Regions from separate parts of the Streptomyces sp. NPDC012935 genome, predicted to be linked through region 2. Evidence: predicted binding sites of a transcription regulator. Region 2 holds the regulator's gene; the other holds the start of a gene.
What was found. Region 2 encodes HspR, which represses chaperone genes until heat shock. Its sites were predicted from a motif close to TTGAGNNNNNNNNNCTCAA; they were not measured.
Positions count from the first base shown of each region.

Region 1: dnaK (molecular chaperone DnaK) is a predicted target of HspR. The motif match lies at 3,342-3,360, and genes of this name have one in related genera.

Region 1 is NZ_JBIBBC010000001.1:875,382-887,633, reverse strand. It holds gene ACFY5C_RS03820 (ATP-binding protein) at 1-868, shown strand, start outside; gene ACFY5C_RS03815 (hypothetical protein) at 865-2,676, shown strand; gene ACFY5C_RS03810 (OsmC family protein) at 2,741-3,169, shown strand; gene dnaK (molecular chaperone DnaK) at 3,407-5,281, shown strand; gene narI (respiratory nitrate reductase subunit gamma) at 5,336-6,058, opposite strand; gene narJ (nitrate reductase molybdenum cofactor assembly chaperone) at 6,055-6,549, opposite strand; gene narH (nitrate reductase subunit beta) at 6,549-8,198, opposite strand; gene ACFY5C_RS03785 (nitrate reductase subunit alpha) at 8,198-11,890, opposite strand; gene ACFY5C_RS03780 (SAM-dependent methyltransferase) at 12,007-12,252, opposite strand, start outside.
Region 2 is NZ_JBIBBC010000002.1:508,549-520,800, reverse strand. It holds partial or broken gene ACFY5C_RS07740 (hypothetical protein) at 19-204, shown strand; gene ACFY5C_RS07735 (sugar ABC transporter substrate-binding protein) at 367-1,497, opposite strand; gene ACFY5C_RS07730 (hypothetical protein) at 1,952-2,467, shown strand; gene ACFY5C_RS07725 (heat shock protein transcriptional repressor HspR) at 2,944-3,390, opposite strand; gene dnaJ (molecular chaperone DnaJ) at 3,396-4,583, opposite strand; gene grpE (nucleotide exchange factor GrpE) at 4,626-5,273, opposite strand; gene dnaK (molecular chaperone DnaK) at 5,273-7,123, opposite strand; gene ACFY5C_RS07705 (MraY family glycosyltransferase) at 7,218-8,282, opposite strand; gene ACFY5C_RS07700 ((Fe-S)-binding protein) at 8,487-10,781, shown strand; gene ACFY5C_RS07695 (zinc-ribbon domain-containing protein) at 10,921-11,247, shown strand; gene ACFY5C_RS07690 (DUF2637 domain-containing protein) at 11,253-11,972, opposite strand.

The sequences.
Region 1 (12,252 bases), on a different contig from region 2:
CGTGCCGCAGATCCGCGACGGGCGGTCGGTGTTCTGCCCGCCGCAGGCCATCGCCCGCGACGAGCCGTACTGCCTGTTCCTCGACGAGCTGAACGCGGCCGCCCCGGATGTGCAGAAGGCGTTCTACTCGCTGATCCTGGACCGCCGTATCGGCAACTACGAGCTGCCCAAGGGTTCCATCGTCATAGGCGCCGGAAACCGGGCCACCGACAACGCGCTCGCCCGCCCCATCGCCTCCGCGCTCGTCAACCGCCTCACCCACGTCCACCTGGAGGCCTCCGCCAAGGACTGGCTGACCTGGGCCGCGGACAACGGCATCCACCCCTGGATTCTGGACCACCTCATCGACCGCCCCGACCACCTGTGGTCCAAGCCGCCGAAGACCGAGGAGCCGTTCTCCACGCCCCGCTCCTGGCACATGCTCTCCGACGCGCTGCACTCCTTCGGCCGGGACCTCGACGAGGAGACGCTGAAGGTCCTCGCGCACGGCACGCTGACGCCCGTGCACGCCACCGCGTTCTGCGGATACGTCAAGATCGTGCGCAGCCAGTACGGCATCGAGGCCATCATCAAGGGCGACGCCCGCTGGCCGCACCGCATGCAGGACCGCGACCTGCTCTACTACCTCGCCGAGTCGTTCCGGGGACGCCTGGTCAAGGAGCTGCCGGTCAGCAAGGAGCACATGTCGGCGAGCGGCCGCCAGACCGCGTACCGCGCGAAGTCGCTGCTGGTGCAGCTCGCGGAGATCTCCGTCGAGGTCGCCCAGAGCGTGATCGCCTCCGACGCCGACGGCAACCCCGTCCTGCCGTCCTGGTTCCTGGTGGAGGCCGCGCGGGACATGCCCCGGCTGGTGGAGGCGCGCCGATGAGCCGTACCTCCGACAAAGGGAAGGGGAAGGGGAAGAAGAAGCGGGACCTCGCGGCGGAGGCGTTCGCCGAGGGCCTGCGACTGGTGCGTGCCAATCCCGCGCTCGCCACCGTCGAGTTCGCCGTCTGCCGCCAGGACAAGTGCGAGCAGGCGCCCCACGACGGACTCGTCCGCGTCGACTCCGACGGCGATCTGCACGTCCACCCCGACCGCATCGCCGAACCCGCCGCCTGGGCCTGGGCGATCGCGCACGCCGTCCTGCACCTCGGCTTCGGTCACGTCCCTTCCAAGAAGGGCAGGCCCGTGCAGCCCGACCGCGCGGACCTCGCCGCCCGCTGCGTCGTCGTCAACCGTTTCCTGCTCAGCTTCCCGGTCGGCAAGGCCCCCGACCACCTGCCCCTGACCTACCCGGACGGCGACGAGGAACAGCTCGCCGCGCGCTGGCGGCGCGACGGCGTCCCGGTCGCGTACGAGCGCTGCGGCACCGCGGGCTCCGAGGCCGACCAGCTGCTCGTGGAGTGGATGGGCTGGTTCGGGTCGCCCCCGGACCACCAGCTCGCCTTCGCCACCGCGCTGACCCGCACCGTCTCCACCGCGATGGACCTGGCGGGCGGCCGCCGCGAGTCCATGCTCGGCGAGCCGGTCAAGAAGCGGCCGTGGCAGTGGGCACTGGAGTGGTTCATCACCTCCTACCCGCTGCTCGGCGGCATCGCGGCCGGCATCAAGCTGGTCGCCGACGCCGAACTCGCCCGCGCGCACGGCATCGCCGTCGCCGCCGTCAACGCCGAGGCCGGCGAGATCTACATCAACCCGCTGCGGACGTTCGAGGACGAGGAGTGGCGGTTCATCCTCGCCCACGAGATGCTGCACGCCGCCCTGCGCCACGGCGACCGCTGCGGCACCCGCGACCCGTACCTGTTCAACGTCGCCTGCGACTACGTCATCAACGGCTGGCTGCGCGAGATGCAGGTCGGCGAGATGCCCCAAGGACTGCTGTACGACGCGCAGTTCGGCGGCCTGTCCGCCGAGGAGGTGTACGACCGCATCGTCGGCGACCTGCGCCGGATGCGCCGCCTGGCCACCCTGCGCGGCAAGGGCGTCGGCGATGTGCTGGGCGCCCCGCTCGGCGCCCCCGGCGACTACTGCGACCTCGACGAGTTCTACCGCCGCGGCCTCTCCCACGGCCTCGACCTGCACCAGCAGCACGAACGCGGCTTCCTGCCCGGCGGCCTGGTCCAGGAGATCCGCGCGCTCAGCCATCCGCCGCTGCCCTGGGACGCCCGACTGGCCCGCTGGTTCGACGAGTTCGTGCCACGTCCCGAGCCGGTGCGGACATACGCCCGCCCCTCGCGCCGCCAGTCGTCGACGCCCGACATCCCGCGCGCGGGGCGCTACTTCCCGCCCGAGGAGATCGCCCGCTGCACCTTCGGCGTCGTCCTGGACACCTCCGCCTCGATGGGCAGCGTGCTGCTCGGCAAGGCGCTCGGCGCCATCGCCTCCTACGCCGCCGCCCGGGACGTACCGGCCGCGCGGGTGGTTTTCTGCGACGCGGGACCCTACGACGCCGGCTATGTGCCGGTGACGGAGATCGCGGGGCGGGTACGGGTGCACGGCCGTGGCGGTACGGTCCTGCAGCCCGGGATCGACCTCCTCCAGCGCGCCGACGACTTCCCGCCCGGCGCGCCCGTCCTGGTCATCACGGACGGCTGGTGCGACGTGCTGCGGGTGCGGCGCGAGCACGCGTACCTGCTCCCGCAGGGCCGTCGCCTGCCGTTCACCCCGCGTGGGCCGGTCTTCCGGGTGAGTTGAGCCGGAGTGTGATCGGATGGGGGCACGGACCCAGGAAACGGGCCCCCACGCGAAAGGAAGAACCGTGGCTACCACGCGCTCCGCACACACCGTCTGGGAAGGCAACCTGCTCGAGGGCAACGGTGTCGTCAACTTCGACTCTTCTGGTGCCATCGCCGCCCAGCCGGTCACGTGGGCCTCGCGCTCCCAGGACGCGAACGGCAAGACCAGCCCCGAGGAGCTGATCGCCGCCGCGCACTCCAGCTGCTTCTCCATGGCGCTGTCGCACGCCCTCGCGGGTGCCGGCACCCCGCCCACCAAGCTCGTCACCTCGGCGGACGTGAACTTCCAGCCGGGTGAGGGGATCACCGGGATTCACCTCACCGTGGAGGGAACCGTGCCCGGCCTCGATGACGAGGGCTTCGCTGCGGCGGCGGAGGATGCGAAGAAGAACTGTCCGGTCAGTCAGGCGCTGACCGGCACGACGATCACGTTGTCGGCGAAGTTGGCGTAGCGGGTCGTCTGCGGGGGTGCCACGGTTTGCTCGTCCGGCGGCTGCGGCGCCGCGGTGGCTGGTCGCGCAGTTCCCCGCGCCCCTCGGGGGGCGGCCCTTCGGGCCGGCCTCCCGAACCCTGAGCGATCGCTCAGCCACTGTTTGGTGGCCGTCCCCGCGGTCACCCGTCCCATTGACAAGAACCCGCTCAAGTTTTGTGCTGGAGTTCAAGGGGTGCCCTGGCGGAAGGGGACAGCGATGGCACGCGCGGTCGGGATCGATCTCGGGACCACGAACTCGGTGGTCGCCGTCCTGGAGGGCGGCGAACCCACGGTCGTCGCCAATGCGGAGGGGGCCAGGACCACACCGTCGGTCGTGGCCTTCGCCAAGAACGGCGAGGTACTCGTCGGTGAGGTGGCCAAACGGCAGGCGGTGACGAACGTCGAGCGCACCGCCCGCTCCATGAAGCGGTACATGGGCGATGCGAACTGGCGCTTCCCGGATCAGGGCGACATCGACGGCTCCCGCTACCGGGCGCAGGAGCTGTCGGCCCGGGTGCTGCAGAAACTGAAGCGGGACGCCGAGTCGTATCTCGGCGAGGATGTCACCGACGCGGTGATCACCGTTCCCGCGTACTTCGACGACGCCCAGCGGCAGGCCACGAAGGAGGCCGGGGAGATCGCCGGCCTGAAGGTGCTCAGGATCATCAACGAGCCCACGGCCGCCGCCCTCGCCTACGGCCTCGACCGGGGCGAGGAGCAGACCGTGCTGGTCTTCGACCTCGGTGGCGGCACCTTCGACGTCTCGCTGCTGGAGATCGGCGACGGCGTCATCGAGGTCAAGGCCACCAACGGTGACACCCACCTGGGCGGCGACGACTGGGACCAGCGGATCGTCGAGTACCTGGTGAAGAAGTTCAAGGGGCAGTACGGCATCGACCTCGGCAACGACAAAATGGCCTTGCAGCGGCTGCGTGAGGGAGCCGAGAAGGCCAAGATCGAACTGTCCAGCTCCACCGAGACGACGATCAACCTGCCCTACATCACGGCCTCCGCCGAAGGGCCCCTCCACCTCGACGAGAAGCTGACCCGCGCCCAGTTCCAGGAGCTCACCGCGGACCTCCTGGACCGCTGCAAGACCCCCTTCCACCAGGCGGTCAAGGACGCCGGCATCAAGCTCTCGGCTGTCGACCACGTCATCCTCGTCGGCGGCTCCACCCGGATGCCCGCCGTCACCGACCTCGTGAAGGAACTGACCGGCAAGGACCCGCACAAGGGCGTCAACCCCGACGAGGTCGTCGCCGTCGGCGCCGCCCTCCAGGCGGGTGTCATCCGCGGCGACGTCAAGGACGTCCTGCTGCTCGACGTCACCCCGCTGTCCCTCGGCATCGAGACCAAGGGCGGCATCATGACCAAGCTCATCGAACGCAACACGACCATCCCCACCCGGCGTTCGGAGATCTTCACCACGGCCACCGACAACCAGCCCTCGGTCGGCATCCAGGTCTACCAGGGCGAACGCGAGATCGCGGCGTACAACAAGAAGCTCGGCGTCTTCGACCTCACCGGCCTGCCGCCGGCCCCGCGCGGCGTCCCGCAGATCGAGGTCGCCTTCGACATCGACGCCAACGGGATCATGCACGTCTCCGCGAAGGACCTGGCGACCGGCCGTGAGCAGAAGATGACGGTGACGGGCGGCTCGGCCCTCCCGAAGGACGACATCGACCGCATGATGCGGGAGGCCGAGCAGTACGCCGAGGAGGACCGCAAGCGCCGCGACGACGCCGAGACCCGCAACCAGGCCGAACAACTCGTCTACCAGACCGAGAAGTTCATCCGCGACAACGAGGACAAGGTCCCGGCGGACACCAGGTCCGAGGTCGAGTCGGCGATCACTGAGCTGAAGCAGCAGTTGGAGCAGAACGCCGAGACGAACGTCCTGCGCACCGGCATCGAGAAACTCGCCTCGGTCAGCCAGCAGATGGGCCAGGCGATGTACGCCCAGTCCCAGCAGGCGCCGAGTGACAGCGCCACCGGCGCGGGCACCGAGCAGAGCGCACCGCAGGACGACGACGGTGTGGTGGACGCGGAGATCGTGGACGACGAGAAGGACCAGAAGGGCGGCGCCGCCTAGGGCCTGTCGTTCGGCGGCGCCGGCATGATCCGAACGACAGGCCCTGGGGACCGCTCAGGGCCCTGTCTTCTCCCAGCCCCGCCGCTCCGGCCGGGGCCCCAGCTGCTCGGGGTCCCGGCTGCGGTACACCACGTACGGCCGGAACAGGTACTGCACCGGCGCGCTGAACATGTGGACCAGCCGGGTGTACGGCACCAGCGCGATGAGCACCATGCCGATCACCGCGTGCACCTCGTACAGCACCGGCACGCCCGCCATCCGGTCGACGTCCGGTTGGAGGGTGAAGAGGCTGCGGGCCCACGGGGCGATGGACTGGCGGTAGTCGTAGCCGTCTCCTGAGGAGTGGAACAGCTTGGCGACCATGCCCATCACGATCGCCGCCGCCAGCACGACGTACATGAGCTTGTCGTTGGCCGTGGTCGCCCGGAACACGGGTGCCTTCGTGCGGCGGCGGTAGACCAGCAGGACGATCCCGGCGAGCGTCAGCACCCCCGCCGCCGTGCCGCCGTAGAGGGAGAACACGTGGTACGTCCGCTCGCTGACGCTGAGCGCGTCCGTCCAGGACTCCGGGACGAACAGGCCCACCAGATGGCCGACCAGCACGAACAGGATGCCGTAGTGGAAGGCGGGCGAGGCGATGTTCAGGAGCCTCGACTCGTAGACCTGGGACGAGCGCGTGGTCCAGCCGAAGCGGTCGTAGCGGTGGCGCCAGATCAGGCCGGCGACGAGCAGGGCGAAGACGACGTAGGGCAGGACGCCCCACAGGAGTGTGGTCATGGGCGTGCCCCCGGTTGCGCGGACGGCAGGGTGGCGCACACGGCGTCCAGGACGGACGCGTACGGGGTGCCGAAGTCGGTGAGCCGGGCGCGCAGCTCCTCCAGGCAGTCCCGGTGTTCCAGCAGGAGGTCGGTCTCGCCGGTGCGGGCCGCGAACTCCAGTACCGCGGGCAGGAAGTCGGGCAGCTCCTCGCCGGTGAACTCCAGGCCGTGGGCGCGGTAGACGTCCTTGAAGCGCAGCAGTGACATGCCGCGCCGCCGGGTGTCGCCGTCGCGCCACCAGCTCAGGTACAGGCTGTGGCGGTTCTTGAAGTCGAAGACCTCGACGTAGTGGGCGGCCAGCTCCTGCGGGGGCGTGAGGGCCGCGTGGTCGGTGAACTCCCGTAGCTGCGGGGCCGCCTCGCGCAGCAGCGGGAGGCGGGCACGGAAGTCGTCGTCGGGGTAGGTCAGGCACAGTGCGGCCGCCTGGTACAGCACCTCGAAGGACGGCATCAGGCCTCCTCGGTCTCGGCTGTGTCGGCTGATTGGGCCATGGGGGCTGTGGGGGGAAGGTCGGCCGCGTCGTCCGCCGTCTGCCGTCTGCGCAGGGCGTGGAAGTTCTCCACCGACACCAGCGGCAGCAGCTTGCGGCCCGAGTCCTGGCCGAACGGGCCGTCCCCGCCCATGCCGGGCCCGCCGTCGTAGTCGAGGCTGCACCCCTGCGGCAGTGCGGACTCCTCCAGGTGCCGGGCGTCCGCGACGGCGGCCGTCGGAATCACGTACCGGTCCTCGGACTTGGCGATCGCCAGCAGCCGGTACATCTCCTCGATCTCGTGCGCCTCCATACCGACGGCGGCCGACACCGAGGGATCCGGCTCCTCACCGAGGTTGATCGCCCGCATGTGGGAGCGCATCGCGGCGAGCTTCTCCAGCGAGGACCGGACCGGGCCGATGGCGCCGGCCGTGAACATCTCCGCCAGGTACTCCAGCGGAATGCGCAGGCTGTCGATCGCGCCGAACAGGTTCTGCGCGTCCTCACCGTCGTGCCCGGTCTCCGTCAGCACGTCCACGACCGGGGAGAGAGGCGGGATGTACCAGACCATCGGCATCGTCCGGTACTCCGGGTGCAGCGGCAATGCCACCCGGTACCTGCTGATCAGCGCGTGCACGGGGGAGCGGCGCGCCGCCTCCACCCAGTCGTACGGAATCCCCGCCGCGTCGCAGGCGTGCCGCACCCCGGCGTCCTCGGGGTCGAGGAAGACACCCAACTGCGCCTCGTACAGATCCCGTTCGCTGCGCACCGACGCCGCGGCGGTCACCCTGTCGGCGTCGTACAGCACCACCCCGAGATAGCGCAGCCGGCCCACGCACGTCTCCGAGCAGACCGTCGGCAGACCGACCTCGATCCGCGGGTAGCACATCGTGCACTTCTCGGCCTTGCCGGTGGCGTGGTTGAAGTACACCTTCTTGTACGGGCATCCCGTCACGCACATCCGCCAGCCCCGGCACCGGTCCTGGTCGACGAGGACGATGCCGTCCTCCGCCCGCTTGTACATCGCCCCCGACGGACACGACGCGACACAGGACGGGTTGAGGCAGTGCTCGCAGATGCGCGGCAGATAGAACATGAAGGTCTGCTCGAACTCGAACCTCACCTTGTCCGAGGCCTGCGTCCGCGCCCGCTCCACCATCGGGTCGAGGTTGCCGTAGGCGGGGGCGCCGGCGAGGTTGTCGTCCCAGTTCGACGACCATTCGATCTTCATCGGTTTGCCGTCGAGCTCCGAGATCGGCCGGGCGACCGGGTAGTCGTCGCCGAGCGGGGCGTCGGTGAGGTTCCTGTAGTCGTACGTCCAGGGCTCGTAGTAGTCCTTGATCTCCGGCAGTTCGGGGTTGGAGAAGATCCCGGCGAGCTTGCGGAAGCGGCCGCCCGCCTTCAGCTTCAGGGCCCCGCGCCGGTTCAGCTCCCAGCCGCCGCGCCACCGCTCCTGGTCCTCGTAGCGGCGGGGGTAGCCCTGGCCGGGGCGGGTCTCGACGTTGTTGAACCAGACGTACTCCATGCCGCGCCTGTTGGTCCACGCCTGTTTGCAGGTGACCGAGCAGGTGTGGCAGCCGATGCACTTGTCGAGGTTCATCACCATCGCGATCTGGGCCATCGGACGCATCAGTACTCGACCTCCTGGCTGCGGCGGCGGATCACCGTCACCTCGTCGCGCTGATTGCCCGTCGGGCCCAGGTAGTTGAACGCCCAGGACAACTGGGCGTACCCGCCGACGAGATGGGACGGCTTGAGGATCAGCCGGGTGAGCGAGTTGTGGATACCGCCCCGCCTGCCGGTGGCCTCCGTCTTCGGGACGGCGATGGTGCGTTCCTGCGCGTGGTGCATGTAGACGGTCCCGGGCGGCATCCGGTGCGAGACCACGGCCCGGGCGACGACCACGCCGTTGCGGTTGGCCGCCTCCACCCAGTCGTTGTCGACGACGCCGATCGCGTCCGCGTCCTGCGGGGACATCCAGATGTTCTGGCCGCCCCGGGAGAGCGCCAGCATGAACAGGTTGTCCTGGTACTCGGAGTGGATGGACCACTTGTTGTGCGGGGTGAGATAGCGGACCGTCACCTCCTGCTGCCCGTCCGGTCCCAGGCGCGGTTCGCCGAACAGCTTGTGCATGTCCAGCGGCGGCCGGTAGACGGGCAGCGCCTCGCCCAGCTCGTGGATCCAGTCGTGGTCGAGGAAGAAATGCTGGCGGCCGGTGAGGGTGTGCCACGGCTTGAGGTGCTCGGTGTTGAGGGTGAAGGCGGTGTAGCGCCGCCCGCCCGACTCGCTGCCCGACCACTCCGGTGAGGTGATCACCGGCACGGGCGCGGCCTGGGTGTCCGCGTACGTGACCCGCTTGCCCTCGTGCTCCGCCGCCAGGTGCGCCATCTCCTGCCCGGTGCGGGCCTCGAGCGTGCGGAAGCCCTGGGTGGCGAGGCGGCCGTTCGTGGTGCCCGACAGGGCGAGGATGGTGTTCGCCGCCTTCACGGCCGTATCCAGCAAGGGCCGGCCGTCGGATGTCACGCCGTTCAGGTGCCGGAGGTCCTCGACCTCCTCGTCCGGCTTCAGCGTGATGCCCTTGGCGGGCAGGCCGAGCTCTTCCGCCAGCGGCCCGAGAGCGGCGAACCTGGCGCCGATCGCCGTGTAGTCGCGCTCCACGACGGTGAGGTTCGGCATGGTCTTGCCCGGCACCGGATCGCACTCCCCGCGCCGCCAGTCCAGGACGACCCCGCCCGGCTGGGCCATCTCACCCGGGGTGTCGTGCTGGAGCGGGGTCGCCACCAGGTCCTTGCGCACCCCCAGATGGCCGACGGCCAGCTCACTCAGCCGCTCCGCCAGCGCCTTGAACGCGTCGAAGTCGGTGCGGGCCTGCCACGGCGGGTCCACGGCCGGGGTGAAGGAGTGCACGAAGGGGTGCATGTCCGTGCTGGACAGGTCGTGCTTCTCGTACCAGGTCGCGGCGGGCAGGACCACGTCCGACAGCAGCGTGGACGACGTCTGCCGGAAGTCCAGCGACAGCAGGAGATCGAGCTTGCCCTCGGGCGCCTCGTCGTGCCAGGTCACGTCCCGCGGCCGTACGTCCTCGGGGGCCTCCTCCGCCTGCAGGGACGAGTGCGTGCCGAGCAGGTGCCGTGTGAAGTACTCGGCGCCCTTCGCCGACGAGCCCAGCAGGTTGGCCCGCCACAGCGTGAGCACCCGCGGCCAGTTCTCCGGCGCGTCCGGGTCCTCGCAGGCGAACCTCAGGGTCCCCGCGCGCAGTTCGGCCACCACCCGCGACACCGGATCACCGAACACCTCGCCCAGCTCCAGCGGATTGCGGTCGAACGTCGGATACGACGGCATCCACCCCGTCCGTGCCGACAGCGCGAGACAGTCCGCACCCGTCATCCCCCGCAACCGGCCCGTGCCGAGCGGCGAGGCGAGCACGTCGGCCGTGAACCGGTCGTAGCGCCACTGGTCGGTGTTGAGGAACCAGTACGCCGTGCCGATCATCTGGCGCGGCGGCCGCGACCAGTCCGACGCCGAGGCGAGCGTCGCCCAGCCGGTCACCGGACGGCACTTCTCCTGGCCCACGTAGTGCGCCCAGCCGCCGCCGTTGCGGCCCTGGCAGCCGGTGAGCTGGAGCAGGGCGAGGAAGGCGCGGTAGATCGTCTCGGAGTGGAACCAGTGGTTGGTCCCGGCGCCCATCAGGATCATGCAGCGGCCCTTCGACCGCTCGGCGGTGCGCGCGAACTCCCTCGCGATGCGTATGCACTTGGCGGCCGGGACGGAGGTGTGCGCCTCCTGCCAGGCGGGGGTGCCGGGCGCGTCACGGTCGTCGTACGACGCGGGCCAACGGCCGGGCAGCCCCTCCCGCGCCACCCCGTACTGCGCCAGCAGCAGATCGAAGACCGTCGTCACCAGCGGTCCCCGTGCGCCGCCGAGCTTCGTCGCCGGGACACCACGCCTCACGACGTCCCCGCGCCCCTGCCCGTGCACCCCGCCCTCGGTGTCGAAACGTGGCAGCAGCACCTCGACACCGACGGCCACCTCACTGCCGTACAGGCTCAACGTCGGACGTATGTCGCCGAGTTCGAGATTCCACTTGCCCATTCCCGACTCGGACCAGCGGAAGCCGAGGGAGCCGTTCGGGGCGACCGCGCGACCGGTGGCGGCGTCCAGCACCACCGTCTTCCACTCGGCACTCGCGCCCTCCTGGCCCAGGTCCGAGGCGCGCAGGAACTTCGCCGGGACGTAGGCGCCGCCCCGCTCCTCCAGCGTGACCAGGAAGGGCAGGTCGGTGAACTGCCGGACGTAGTCCGCGAAGAACGGCGTCTCGCGGTCGACGAAGAACTCCTTGAGGACGACGTGCCCCATGGCGAGGGCCAGCGCGCCGTCCGTGCCGGGGTGCGGGTGGAGCCACTCGTCGGCGAACTTGGCGTTGTCGGCGTAGTCGGGTGCGACCACCACGACCTTCTGGCCCCGGTAGCGGGCCTCCGCCATCCAGTGCGCGTCGGGCGTCCGGGTCACCGGGACGTTCGAGCCCCACATGATCAGATACGCGGCGTCCCACCAGTCGCCCGACTCCGGTACGTCGGTCTGGTCGCCGAAGACCTGCGGGGAGGCGATCGGCAGATCGGCGTACCAGTCGTAGAAGGAGAGCATCGGGGCGCCGATGAGGGAGTGGAAGCGGGCGCCCGCCGCATGCGACACCATCGACATCGCGGGGATGGGGGAGAAGCCTGCGATGCGGTCCGGGCCGTACGTCTTGATGGTGTGGACGTGCGCGGCTGCGACGATCTCGATCGCCTCGTCCCAACTCGCCCGCACCAGGCCGCCCTTGCCGCGCGCCTGCTGGTAACGGCGGCGGCGTTCGGGGTCGTTCTGGACGTCGGCCCAGGCCAGGACCGGATCGCGCAGACGTTGCTTCGCCTCCCGGTACATCTCCAGGAGGACGCCCCTGACGTACGGGTGGCGGACCCGGGTGGGGGAGTAGGTGTACCAGGAGAAGGCGGCGCCCCGGGGACAGCCGCGGGGCTCGTACTCGGGGCGGTCGGGGCCGACGCTCGGATAGTCGGTCTGCTGGGTCTCCCAGGTGATGATCCCGTCCTTGACGTACACCTGCCAGCGGCACGAGCCCGTGCAGTTCACGCCGTGCGTGGAGTTCACGACCTTGTCGTGGCTCCACCGGTCCCGGTAGAAGGCGTCCGCCTCGCGCCCGCCCGTCAGCGCGACGCTGTGCAGATCGGACGCGGGCGTGCCCGGCCGGAACCACCTGCCCGCCTTGAGCAGCGCCGCGCCCGGTTCGGCGGGCGGGACGGGCGGTATCCGCGTGTCGGTCACAGGCGCTCCCTTGCTTGCCCGGGGGCCGGGGCTCTGGTCCCGAACCTAGGGCGGGGCGCGGGAGCGCACCCTTTCACCGCACCCGTACGGGTAACCGCACCCGGGCACCCGTCCTGCTAGGGCTTGCGCGCCACCCCCGCGTACACCGGCACGATGCCCTCCGCCTGGGCCGCCACGTCCGGCGCCTCCGGCCGCCAGCCGTAGACCGGGATGACGCCGGGGCCGAGCAGCTCAAGGCCTTCGAAGAAGCGGGAGAACTCGGGCAGCGACCGGGGAAAGAACGGGGTGCCGCTGTGCCGGAAGTGGTTCGCCGCCTTCTCGATGGCCGCCGGGCTGAGGTCCGGGGTGACCTGGGAGAGGAT
Region 2 (12,252 bases):
CATCCCGGCCTTTGCGCTGTGCGCTGCAAAGCACGTCGGCCGGACGGACGGCCCGGGCGATGCCCGACAGGAGCGCGCCGTGTGCCTTCGAGGACGGCATCGAGCTCTTGCCGCCCCGGCTCGGCGATCGGCTGCCCGGACATCCGCAGCGCGGCCACGGCGGGCCACGTCACACTCGCGAACGCCGTCGGGAGCGGAATCGCCGACCGCAAGCTCCTCCACACCCAAGTCCGCGACCTGATCCGGTACTGCCTCCGCACTCGCAAAGCAGACCCTTCGCCGTCGGCCACGGCAAAGCACACCGGACAGCGGGACAGGGCCCGTCGGAAGACCGACGGACCCTGTCCGCTGAACCGCACCTGGGCCCTACTTGGTGAGCCCGGCCGCCGCGCACGCGGCCTTGTACTCGCCCGTGCAGATCTCCGACACCTCATAGATCCCGTCAGCGAGGACGGTCTCCTCGATGTTCTTCTTCGTCAGGGCGACCACCGGCACCAGCAGGGCCGGGATGCCCTTGGCGGTAGGGCTGTCGACCTGATCCTGGGTGAGGGAGTCGAACTGGATGTCCTTGCCCTGGACCTTGGCCACGGCCATCTCCGCGGCGCTCTCCGCCTCCTGCGGGTACGACTTGTAGACGCTCATGTACTGCTCGCCGCTCAGGATCCGCTGGATGGCGTCCAGTTCGGCGTCCTGGCCGGTGACGGGCGGCAGGTCGGTCACGCCCTGGGCCTGCAGCGCCTTGATGATGCCGCCGGCCATGCCGTCGTTGGCGGAGTACACGCCCTTGATGTTGTTAGCGCCGATGGCCTTGATCGCCTCGGTCATGTTGGCCTGGGCGTTCTCGGGCTTCCAGTCCTTGGTGTCGTAGGACTTGGCGATGTCCACCGAGCCGTTGAGCTCGGAGAGGGCGCCCGCCTTGAACTGCTTTGCGTTCGGGTCGGTGGGCGACCCGTTCATCATGACGATCTTGTCGGACGAGTCGACGTTCGGGCCCATGGCGTCCATGAGGGAGCGGCCCTGCACCTCACCGACGAGTTCGTTGTCGAAGGAGACGTACGCGTCGATCGGCCCCTCGGCGAGGCGGTCGTAGGCGATGACCGGGATGCCGGCGTCCTTGGCCTTCTGCACGCCGCCGGCTATCGCGTGGGCGTCCACGGCGTCCAGCAGGATCACGTCGACCTGGTCGTCGATCATCTGCTGGAGCTGGCTGGCCTGCTTCTCCGCGTCGGCGTCCGCGTTTCGGTAGTCGACCTGGCCCTGCTTGTCGGTGAGCTCCGCGACCTTGTTCTTGATGATCGGGTAGTCGAACTTGTCGTAGCGCGTGTTCGCCGTCTCCGGGAGCAGCAGCCCCACGGTGACGTCGTCGCCCTTGGTCGGGCTCGCCTCACTGCTGTCCCCGGTGACGCCCAGTGCCCCGCACGCTGCCAGCGAGAGGGTCATCGTGGACGCGGCGGCCACGGCGGTGGCGGTGCGGCGCAGGGGGCGCAAGGGACGCATAGAGGAGCTCACTTCTGGTGCTTCGGGACACGGGCGCGCCATTGCGCCCAGATGACTGAAAAGCCAACGCGTCGACCGCCCCCAGCGTCAAGCGGAATCACTTAACGAGTGCGCAACACCACGCTCCGCTGATCATGTAAAGACATGGCGAAACATATCGCAACGCCCGTTACACCCCCTCCACCGAACCTTGATCGAGCACGCTGCCAAGATCCGTACAACCAACCTCATTCACCATGAGTCCGGTTCAGGACGACTCCGACCTGCCGTCCCTCAACCGACCAGATGATCGAATGAACTCAGCCAGGCGCACGACCGCCGCGTCTGCCGCGTCCGCCGCAGTGGCCTGAACCTCGCCGGCCCTCACCCGGGGCACGCGGCGCGGCACCACGTCCTGGACGGTGACCGCACCCGCCACCTGACCGACACGGCCGAAACTGCGAAGATCACCCGCATGACCGTCATCACCGAAACCCTCGTCGAGGACAGCCGGTTCGGCACGCTGACCGTCCGTCTGGACACCGAGCGCGGCGAAGTCGTCGTCGAGGGCGCGGTGGTACCGCGGATCGTGCTGAGCCGGTCCGCCGGAACCGAGGCCGAGGAGCACATCCCCGTCGGCACCCGGGCCGGCGACCTGCTCACGCTCACCGTGGACGGCGAGGAGGCGGAGGTGCGCCCGGCGAAGGGACGGCTAACCCGGCGTTCGTACGCGGTCGACGTCCGGCACGCCGGCCACATCTGGCGGCTGCTACCCGACTCCGTGCCGGACAGCCGCCTCCTGCGCGACGGCCGACGCCTCGGCGAGTTCACCTCCCAGGGCAACGGCGAGGTCTCGGCCGACTGGCGCGAGGGCGCGGCCCCGGAGGCCATGGACGCGAGCCTCGGCTACGGCCTCGCGGCCGGATTCGGCACGGGCGCTCAGCCGATGTGGATGCTGGTCGTGGATGCGATCGGGGACCTGATTCCCTGACGCGGCGTCGGCCGTAACCGCCCCTACGGGTCTCACGGGCCCGCCCGCCGACGCGGCCACGAAGGTGGCCTGGACCGCGGCCGACGACGCCGGGGTCACCGGGTACCGGGCCCACCGCCGTACGGCCGACACGGGGGCCTGGAGCCCCCTCGGTGCCACGTCCGGCACGTCCACGTCCGCCACGTCCACGTCCGGCACGTCGTACGACGCCACCTCCGCCCCGCGCGGCAGGGCGTACTACTACGTGGCCGCTGTCGACGCCCGGGACTCCGACTCCCTGTCCTCCACGCAGAGCGCCGTCGACCGCCTGACGCCGGCCACGGCGACCGGCCCTGCATCGCCGAGGTGTACGCCGCAAACGCCTACGGCCGCCAGAGCGCGCGGAGCACTTCACCGGAGTACTTCGTCGGCCGCTGACGGCATGGGAAAGGGGCCCGGAGAAGTCTCCGGGCCCCTTTCGCGTACGGCTGTGCCGCCTAGTCCTTGGCCTTCTTCGGCCGCCACACCACCAACGCGCTGGTCTGCTGCACCTCCTGGTACGGCACCAGATCGCGGCGGTACGACGCGTGTACCGCCGCCTCGCGCTGCTGCATCGCCGCCGCGGCCCCTTCGACTGCGGCCTGGAGCTCGGCCACCCGGGACTGGAGCGCCGCGACCTGGTTCTCCAGTTCGATGATGCGCTTGATGCCCGCGAGGTTGATGCCCTCGTCCTGCGACAACTGCTGGACGGTGCGCAGCAGTTCGATGTCACGGGCCGAGTAACGGCGCCCCCGGCCCGCGGTGCGGTCCGGGGACACCAGGCCCAGGCGGTCGTACTGGCGCAGGGTCTGGGGGTGCAGGCCGGACAGCTGGGCCGCCACCGAGATGACGTAGACCGGGGTCTCCTCGGTCAGTTCATACGGGTTGCGTCGACGACCGTCCATCTGACTCATGCTCCCTTCGCGGCCTGGAACAGCTCCGCCCGCGGATCCTCACCCGCGGTCGCCTCGCGATACGCCTCGAGTGCGTCACGAGCCTTCCCCGTCAGGTCCGTCGGAACACTCACCTCGACGGTGACCAGAAGGTCGCCGCGGGTGCCGTCCTTGCGGACCGCGCCCTTGCCCCGCGCCCGCATGGTGCGGCCGTTGGGTGTGCCGGGCGGCAGTTTCAGGGTGACCGGCGGTCCGCCCAGGGTGGGGACCCTGACCTCGCCGCCGAGGGCCGCCTCCGTGAAGGTCACGGGGACGGTCACGGTGAGGTTGTCCTCCTTGCGGCCGAACACCGGGTGCGCCTCGACGTGCACGGTGACGTACAGGTCGCCGGACGGGCCGCCGCGCTCACCGGGTGCGCCCTTGCCGCGCAGCCGGATGCGCTGGCCGTCCGACACCCCGGCCGGGATGCGGACCTGCATGGTGCGCGACGACTTCGCCCTGCCGCTGCCCTTGCAGTCCATGCAGGGGTGCTCGGCGATCAGGCCGCGCCCCTTGCAGTCCGGGCACGGGTCGGTGAGGGAGAAGCCACCGCCCGAGCCCCGCGCCACCTGGCCGGTGCCGACACAGGTCGGGCACACCCGCGGCGTGCCGTTCTTGTCGCCGGTGCCCGCGCAGGCCTTGCACGGTGACTGCGAGGACATCCGCAGCGGGACCGTCGCACCCTCGATCGCCTCGGTGAAGCTGAGGTTGACCTCGGTGTCGATGTCCTGGCCGCGCCGGGGCTGGGTACGGGTCGTACCCGTGCCGCCGCGGTTGAACAGGCCCCCGAAGACGTCGCCGAGTCCGCCGCCGAAGCCGCCGGCTCCTCCTTGGCCGCCGCCCTGGGCGCCGCCTCCGAAGAGGTCGCCCAGGTCGAAGTTGAAGTTGCCGCCGCCCGCGCCGCCCGGCCCCGGGCGGAAGCCGCCGTTGCCGAACAGGGCGCGGGCCTCGTCGTACTCCTTGCGCTTCTTGGGGTCGCCGAGGACGTCGTTCGCCTCGGAGATCTCCTTGAAGCGGTCCTCCGCCTTGGCGTTGCCCTTGTTGGCGTCCGGGTGGTTCTCGCGGGCGAGCTTCCGGTACGCCTTCTTGATCTCGGCCTCGGTGGCGTCCTTGGGGACGCCGAGGACCTTGTAGTAGTCCTTCTCGATGAAGTCCTTGGTGCTCATCCTCGACGTACCCCCTTCCCGTAGTCCCTCGTCAGTTCAACGTCAGCCCTCGTCCGGGCCACCGCTCTCCTTGTCGTCGGCCGCCTCGGTCGCCTCGTCGGCCTTGACGGTCTGCGCGCCCGGCTGCGGTTCGGCGACGGCCACCCGCGCGGGGCGGATGGTGCGCTCGCCGATGCGGTACCCGGGCTGCAGGATCGCCACGCAGGTCGTTTCGGTGACGTCCGGCGCGTAGGAGTGCATCAGGGCCTCGTGGATCGTCGGGTCGAAGGGCTCGCCCTCCTTGCCGAACGCCTGCAGTCCCATCTTCGCCGCGACGGTCTCCAGCGACTCCGCGACGGACTTGAATCCGCCGACGAGTTCGCCGTGTTCACGCGCGCGGCCGATGTCGTCGATGACGGGCAGGAGCTCGGTCAGGAGGTTCGCGATGGCGATCTCCTTGACCGTGATCCGGTCCCGCTCCACGCGGCGGCGGTAGTTCTGGTACTCGGCCTGGAGCCGCTGGAGGTCCGCGGTGCGCTCACCGAGCGCCGTACGCACCTGGTCCAGCTGGGCCACCAGGCCCGGGTCTGCTGCTCCGTCCCCGGCCGGGGCCGCCCCCTCCTGAGGGGCGGCCTTCGACTCGGCGTCGTCAGGGGTCGCGCCGGAGGGGACGTCGGGCTTCTCCTCGAAGCCCGGGGTCTCCTCCGTCATTACGCGGCACCGTCCTTGCGCTCGTCGTCCACGATCTCGGCGTCGACGACGTCGTCGTCAGCGGCCTTGCCGTCCGAGGCAGCGCCCTCCGGGCCACCGGCGGCGCCCTGCGCGGCCTGGGCGTCGGCGTACATGGCCTGACCGACCTTCTGCGAGACCGCGGCGACCTTCTCGGTGGCGGTGCGGATCTCGGCGGTGTCCTCGCCCTTGAGCGCGGTCTTCAGCTCCTCCACGGCGGCCTCGACCTCGGTCTTGACCTCGCCGGGGACCTTGTCCTCGTTGTCCTTGAGGAACTTCTCCGTCTGGTAGACGAGCTGCTCGCCCTGGTTGCGGGACTCGGCGGCCTCGCGGCGGGCGTGGTCCTCCTCCGCGTACTTCTCGGCCTCTTCGCGCATCCGGTTGACCTCGTCCTTCGGCAGCGAGGAGCCACCGGTGACGGTCATCTTCTGCTCCTTGCCCGTGCCGAGGTCCTTCGCGGTCACGTGCATGATGCCGTTGGCGTCGATGTCGAAGGCGACCTCGATCTGCGGGACACCGCGCGGGGCCGGCGGCAGACCGGTCAGCTCGAACATTCCGAGCTTCTTGTTGTACGCCGCGATCTCGCGCTCGCCCTGGTAGACCTGGATCTGCACGGACGGCTGGTTGTCCTCGGCCGTCGTGAAGATCTCGGACCGCTTGGTCGGGATCGTGGTGTTGCGCTCGATGAGCTTGGTCATGATGCCGCCCTTGGTCTCGATACCGAGGGACAGCGGGGTCACGTCGAGGAGCAGGACGTCCTTGACCTCACCCTTGAGGACACCGGCCTGCAGGGCGGCGCCGATGGCGACGACCTCGTCCGGGTTGACGCCCTTGTTGGCGTCCTTGCCGCCGGTCAGCTCGCGCACCTGCTCGGCGACGGCGGGCATACGGGTGGAGCCACCGACGAGGACGACGTGGTCGATCTCGTTGATGGAGACGCCGGCGTCCTTCATGACGTTGAAGAACGGGGTCTTGCAGCGCTCCAGGAGGTCCGCGGTCAGCTGCTGGAACTGAGCCCGGGTGAGCTTCTCGTCCAGGTGCAGCGGGCCCTCGGCGGAGGCGGTGATGTAGGGCAGGTTGATCGAGGTCTCGGTGGACGAGGACAGCTCGATCTTGGCCTTCTCGGCAGCCTCACGCAGACGCTGCAGGGCCATCTTGTCCTTGGCGAGGTCCACGCCGTGACCGGACTTGAACTGCTGCACCAGGTAGTCGACGACGCGCTGGTCCCAGTCGTCACCACCGAGGTGGTTGTCACCGTTGGTGGCCTTCACCTCGACGACGCCGTCGCCGATCTCCAGGAGGGACACGTCGAAGGTGCCGCCACCGAGGTCGAAGACGAGGATCGTCTGGTCGTCCTTGTCGAGGCCGTAGGCGAGCGCGGCCGCGGTGGGCTCGTTGACGATGCGAAGGACGTTCAGACCGGCGATCTCGCCGGCCTCCTTCGTCGCCTGGCGCTCGGAGTCGTTGAAGTACGCCGGGACGGTGATGACCGCGTCGGTCACCTTCTCGCCCAGGTAGGACTCGGCGTCGCGCTTGAGCTTCTGGAGGATGAAGGCGGAGATCTGCTGCGGGTTGAAGGGCTTCCCGTCGAGCTCCATCTTCCAGTCGGTGCCCATGTGGCGCTTCACGGACCGGATGGTCCGGTCCACGTTCGTGACCGCCTGACGCTTGGCCACCTCGCCGACGAGCACCTCGCCGTTCTTCGCGAAGGCGACGACGGACGGCGTGGTCCTGGCACCCTCGGCGTTGGTGATGACGGTGGGCTCGCCGCCTTCGAGAACGCTGACGACGGAGTTAGTCGTGCCCAGGTCGATGCCGACCGCACGTGCCATGGTTGATTCCTCCAGCTGACTTGAGTGGAACAGACTCAAGTGTGCACGACGGCCCGCAACCGGTCAACAGAGCTGAGTCGACCTCACTCAACTCTTATCCGTTCCTTACACGCAACTGGGCTCCGACCTGCGACGATGTGGCCTGCGCGGGCGGGCGAACAGCACCCCCTACGGGGAAATAGGGTTGACGCCGAGGCCCGTACGGCTTGATGTGCAGCATCGCGAACACGGTGACGAGGGCACCCACTCCCACCCAGAACGCCCCGGACCGTGCCATCCATCCCATGTGCACGAGGACGCCGACGAGCACCCCGGACAGGCCCGCGACTCCCAGCAGGACGGTCCCACCCTGCGGCGTGAGACCGACCCGGCGCAAACGATGGGCGAGATGATCGGGCCCGCCCCGCAGCAGCGGCCGTCCGGCCAGCCGGCGGGACAGCGCCACGAGCAGTACGTCGGCGGTGGCGAGAGAGGTGAGCGAGTAGAGCACGGCCGCGCTCGACACGGGATCGTGCCCGGCCCGGGTGATGACGGCGGACGCCGCCAGCACGAACCCGACGAACAGCGACCCGCACGCCCCGAGCCCGATCCGAGCGGGATGCCAGTTGTGCATGAGGAACCCGGTCAGGGCGGCAGCCAGCACGCTCAGCAGCACCGCGAGCTCGTCCATCACCTCGGCCGCCGCGCAGATGCCGACCCCGAAGGCGGTGAGCACCCCGACGGTGCCGGCCAGGGCGTCCGCATGGTCGAGCGCCTTGAACCCGATGGCCACGAGAACGATCCAGCCGACGGCCACCAGTCCCAGCAGGATCCCGGTGTCGCCGTACGGCACCACGCAGGCCGCCGCCACCGCCGTACCGCCGATCAGGAACCGCGCTTTCACCCGCCGCACGTCGGCGACCAGCCCGAGCGCGGCGACGGCGCCCGCGGCGACCACCAGCCGCATAATCTCCGAGCCCAGCGGGGCGAACCGCGTCCACTCCCCGGCGGCGGCCACCAGGCAGGTCACGAGCGCGACGGCGACGCCGCCGAGCAGGGGCATCGGTCGCTGGCGGCGGCGGTCGACGATGCCGAAGCGCAGGGCGGGCAGCCGGAGCAGCGCCGCGAGGAGGGCGGCGAGCAGCAGGGCTGTGGTGGCGGCGGCGATCCCGTAAAGCACGGGGATAGGTTAGTGCCGTATATACCATTTCGGGATGAATAACACGATCGGTTCTTAAGGCAACCCTCAGCGACTCACATCACTCCGCGCCTGGCTACAGTGCGGTTGAAGATGGGGGTAGTCTCAGACGGACTGCATAAGTTACCGCTTAGTAATGTCGAGGACCCCCTCGAACCACCCCTCGCAGGCCCGAGGAGCCCCGAAATGCAACTCGCCGCGATCATCGTGTCGCTGGTTCTGATCGTGGTCGGCGTGGCCCTGTTCGCGCGCGCCATCCTTCAGATCTACAACTTCATGCGGCTCGGCCAGAACGTGCCCGCGGGCACCCGCACGGACGAGCCGGTGCAGCGCACCGTCACCGTGGCCAGGGAGTTCCTCGGCCACACCCGGATGAACCGCTGGGGCATCGTGGGTGTCGCGCACTGGTTCGTGGCGGTGGGCTTCTTCTCGCTGCTGCTGACGATCGTCAACGCCATCGGCCAGCTGTTCAAGGCCGACTGGATCCTGCCGGTCATCGGCGACTGGGCGCCGTACAACGTCTTCGTCGAGTTCCTCGGCACCATGACGGTTCTCGGCATCCTCACGCTGATCGTGATCCGCCAGCTGAGCCGGCCGGGCAAGGCGGGCCGCAAGTCCCGCTTCGCCGGGTCCAACACCGGCCAGGCGTACTTCGTCGAGAGCGTCATCCTCATCGTCGGCGTCTGCATCTTCACGCTGCACGCGCTGGAGGGCGCCCAGCACCACGTGGACGGCTACGAGGCCTCGTTCTTCATCTCGTACCCGGTGGTGTCGTGGTTCGAGGGCATGGACATCTCCACGCTCCAGAACCTCACCTACTTCTTCGCCGGCCTGAAGATCGCGACCTCCTTCATCTGGATGATCACGGTCGCCCTGAAGACCGACATGGGTGTGGCCTGGCACCGCTTCCTCGCGTTCCCGAACATCTGGTTCAAGCGCAACGCCGCCGGTGAGACCTCCCTGGGCGCGCTGCTGCCGATGACCTCCGGCGGCAAGCCGATCGACTTCACCGACCCCGGTGAGGACGACGTCTTCGGTGTCTCCCAGGTCGAGCAGTTCTCCTGGAAGGGCCTGCTGGACTTCTCCACCTGCACCGAGTGCGGCCGCTGCCAGTCGCAGTGCCCCGCCTGGAACACGGGCAAGCCCCTCTCCCCCAAGCTGCTGATCATGTCGCTGCGCGACCACGCGCACGCCAAGGCGCCGTACCTGCTGGCCGGTGGCGGCAAGACGATGGAGGGCGAGGAGAAGGCCTCCGAGGAGCAGCTGAAGGACGTCCCCGCGGCCGCCCTCGCGGAGGCCGAGCGTCCGCTGATCGGCACCGCCGAGGAGAACGGCGTCATCGACCCGGACGTCCTGTGGTCCTGCACCACCTGCGGCGCCTGCGTCGAGCAGTGCCCGGTCGACATCGAGCACATCGACCACATCGTCGACATGCGCCGCTACCAGGTGATGATCGAGAGCGCGTTCCCGTCCGAGGCGGGCACGATGCTCAAGAACCTGGAGAAGAAGGGCAACCCCTGGGGCCTGGCGAAGAAGCAGCGCCTGGAGTGGCTGAAGGAAGTCGACTTCGAGGTGCCGGTCGTCGGCAGGGACATCGAGGATCTCACCGAGGTCGAGTACCTGTACTGGGTCGGCTGCGCCGGTGCCCTGGAGGACCGCGCCAAGAAGACCACGAAGGCCTTCGCGGAGCTGCTGCACATGGCGGGCGTCAAGTTCGCGATCATGGGCGGCGACGAGAAGTGCACCGGTGACTCCGCCCGCCGCCTCGGCAACGAGCCCCTGTTCCAGGAGCTCGGCATGGAGAACGTCATGGCACTGAACATGGCGTTCGGCGAGGAGATGGACGACGACGGCAAGGTGACCGAGGAGTCCCGCAAGCCCAAGTCGGCCAAGAAGATCGTCGCCACCTGCCCGCACTGCCTCAACACGATCGGCAACGAGTACCCGCAGATCGGCGGCGACTACGAGGTCATCCACCACACCCAGCTGCTGCAGCACCTGGTGGACGAGGGCAAGCTGGTCCCGGTGACCCCGGTCGAGGGCATCATCACCTACCACGACCCCTGCTACCTGGGCCGGCACAACAAGATCTACACGCCCCCGCGCGAGATCATCGCCAGCGTCCCGGGCATCCGCAACGAGGAGATGCACCGCCACAAGGAGCGCGGCTTCTGCTGTGGCGCCGGTGGTGCGCGGATGTGGATGGAGGAGCGGATCGGCAAGCGCATCAACAACGAGCGCGTCGACGAGGCTCTCTCCGTCAACCCGGACATCGTGTCCACGGCCTGCCCGTTCTGCCTCGTCATGCTCACGGACTCCGTGAACGGCAAGAAGAACGACGGCACGGCCAAGGAGTCCATCCAGGTCGTCGACGTGGCCCAGCTGCTGCTGGAGTCCGTCAAGACCCCGGTCCCGGACGACGAGCCCCCGGCGGGCAGCGCCGAGGCCGAGAGCGAGCCGGAGCCCCAGCCGGTCAAGTAGTGACCGTTACGGCAGCCCGACGCCCCCACGCCCCACAGGGCCTGGGGGCGTCGCCGTACGCTCGGCAGCTGCAGCACATACCGACGCGTCACCGTGCGGCTCACTCGTGCGGCGCAACCCGCTCCGGAAGGACCACCTCATGATCATCTTCGGTACCAAGGGCTACCTCTACCAGCTGGCCGTACTGACGCTCGTGTGCGGCCAGTGCGGCAACCCCGCCGCACACACGCTGCGCAAGCGCGTCACGAAGTTCACGCTGTTCTTCGTGCCGCTGTTCCCCGTCTCCACCAAGTACGCGACGCAGTGCACCTTCTGCGGCGCGGAGCAGAAGGTGACCGACGAACAGGCGCAGCAGCTGCAGGCGCAGGCCGCCGGCGGCGGACAGCCCGGCGCCCACGGAGGCCAGCAGCCGTACGGGCAGCCGCAGCAGCCGTACGGGCAGCCGCAGCAGCCGTACCAGTCCTGAGCGGCCTACGGCTTCGGCGGCTTGGGTCCGTTCACCGCGTCGGCGGCATGCCGGGGGCCGGGCCGTGACGAGAACTGTCCGACCAGTTCACGAAAACAGACCAGGGCGGTGATCGGCGGAATTCCGACGACCACCATCGCGAGCAGGGAATGCGCCGACTGGCCGATGCACAGCGCGACCGCGGTGCCGGAGGAGATCAGCATGACGGCCCAGGAACGCCGGGCCGTCCGACGCTGCACGGAGGCCCGCAGAATGGACAGACCCGCCAGCAGCCACGGCCCATAGACCGTCAACGGCCACCAATGGGCCAGATTCGGCGACACCACCAGCAGCGCGATGGAGCGCAGCTGATCGTACGAATACGAAATGGACCAGGTGAGCATCGTGACCGCACACAGGGTGATGAGTGTGACCAGGACCCCGACGGTGAAGATCTTTGGGTTTCCGGCAAGGATGTGATTGCTGGGCTGAGGCCGCTTTCGATGGACCGGCCGAGGCTGAGGCCTGTCACGGTTCACCGGCGGCGGGGCCGGAGCAGGGGTGGGAACAGGAGCGGCGGAAAGATCCAGGCCCTGCGTCGTGTTCAGCATCTGGGCCAGCTCTTCGTCCAGATCCCAGCCGCCCGACGACGCGATCCCCGGATCGGGGACGTGCCAGAGGTTCTGCATGTCGAGCTGCTGAGTGTAAAGAGGCTGTTCGTCTACCGCGTCATAGTCGGCCCTCATTGCTAGAACTTTTCCCCTTCCATCGTGGCCCGGAGATATTCGCTCTCCATCCGGCTGATGGTTCTCAGAAAGTCCTCAAGCAGATCCGAGCAGTGCGTGATGCCTTCCGCAGTGGTCTGATCAGCTGCCTGAAGCGAGCGGAGCGGACGAGCCTCAGCTGCATGTTTTTCATGCCAAGTCACGCCCACCTAACGAGCACCGCGCAGGGCAGGACATCTGGCATTCGGGGGAATATGCGTCAACGGTGATTATCTGGAATATCCAATGACCGACCCCGGTG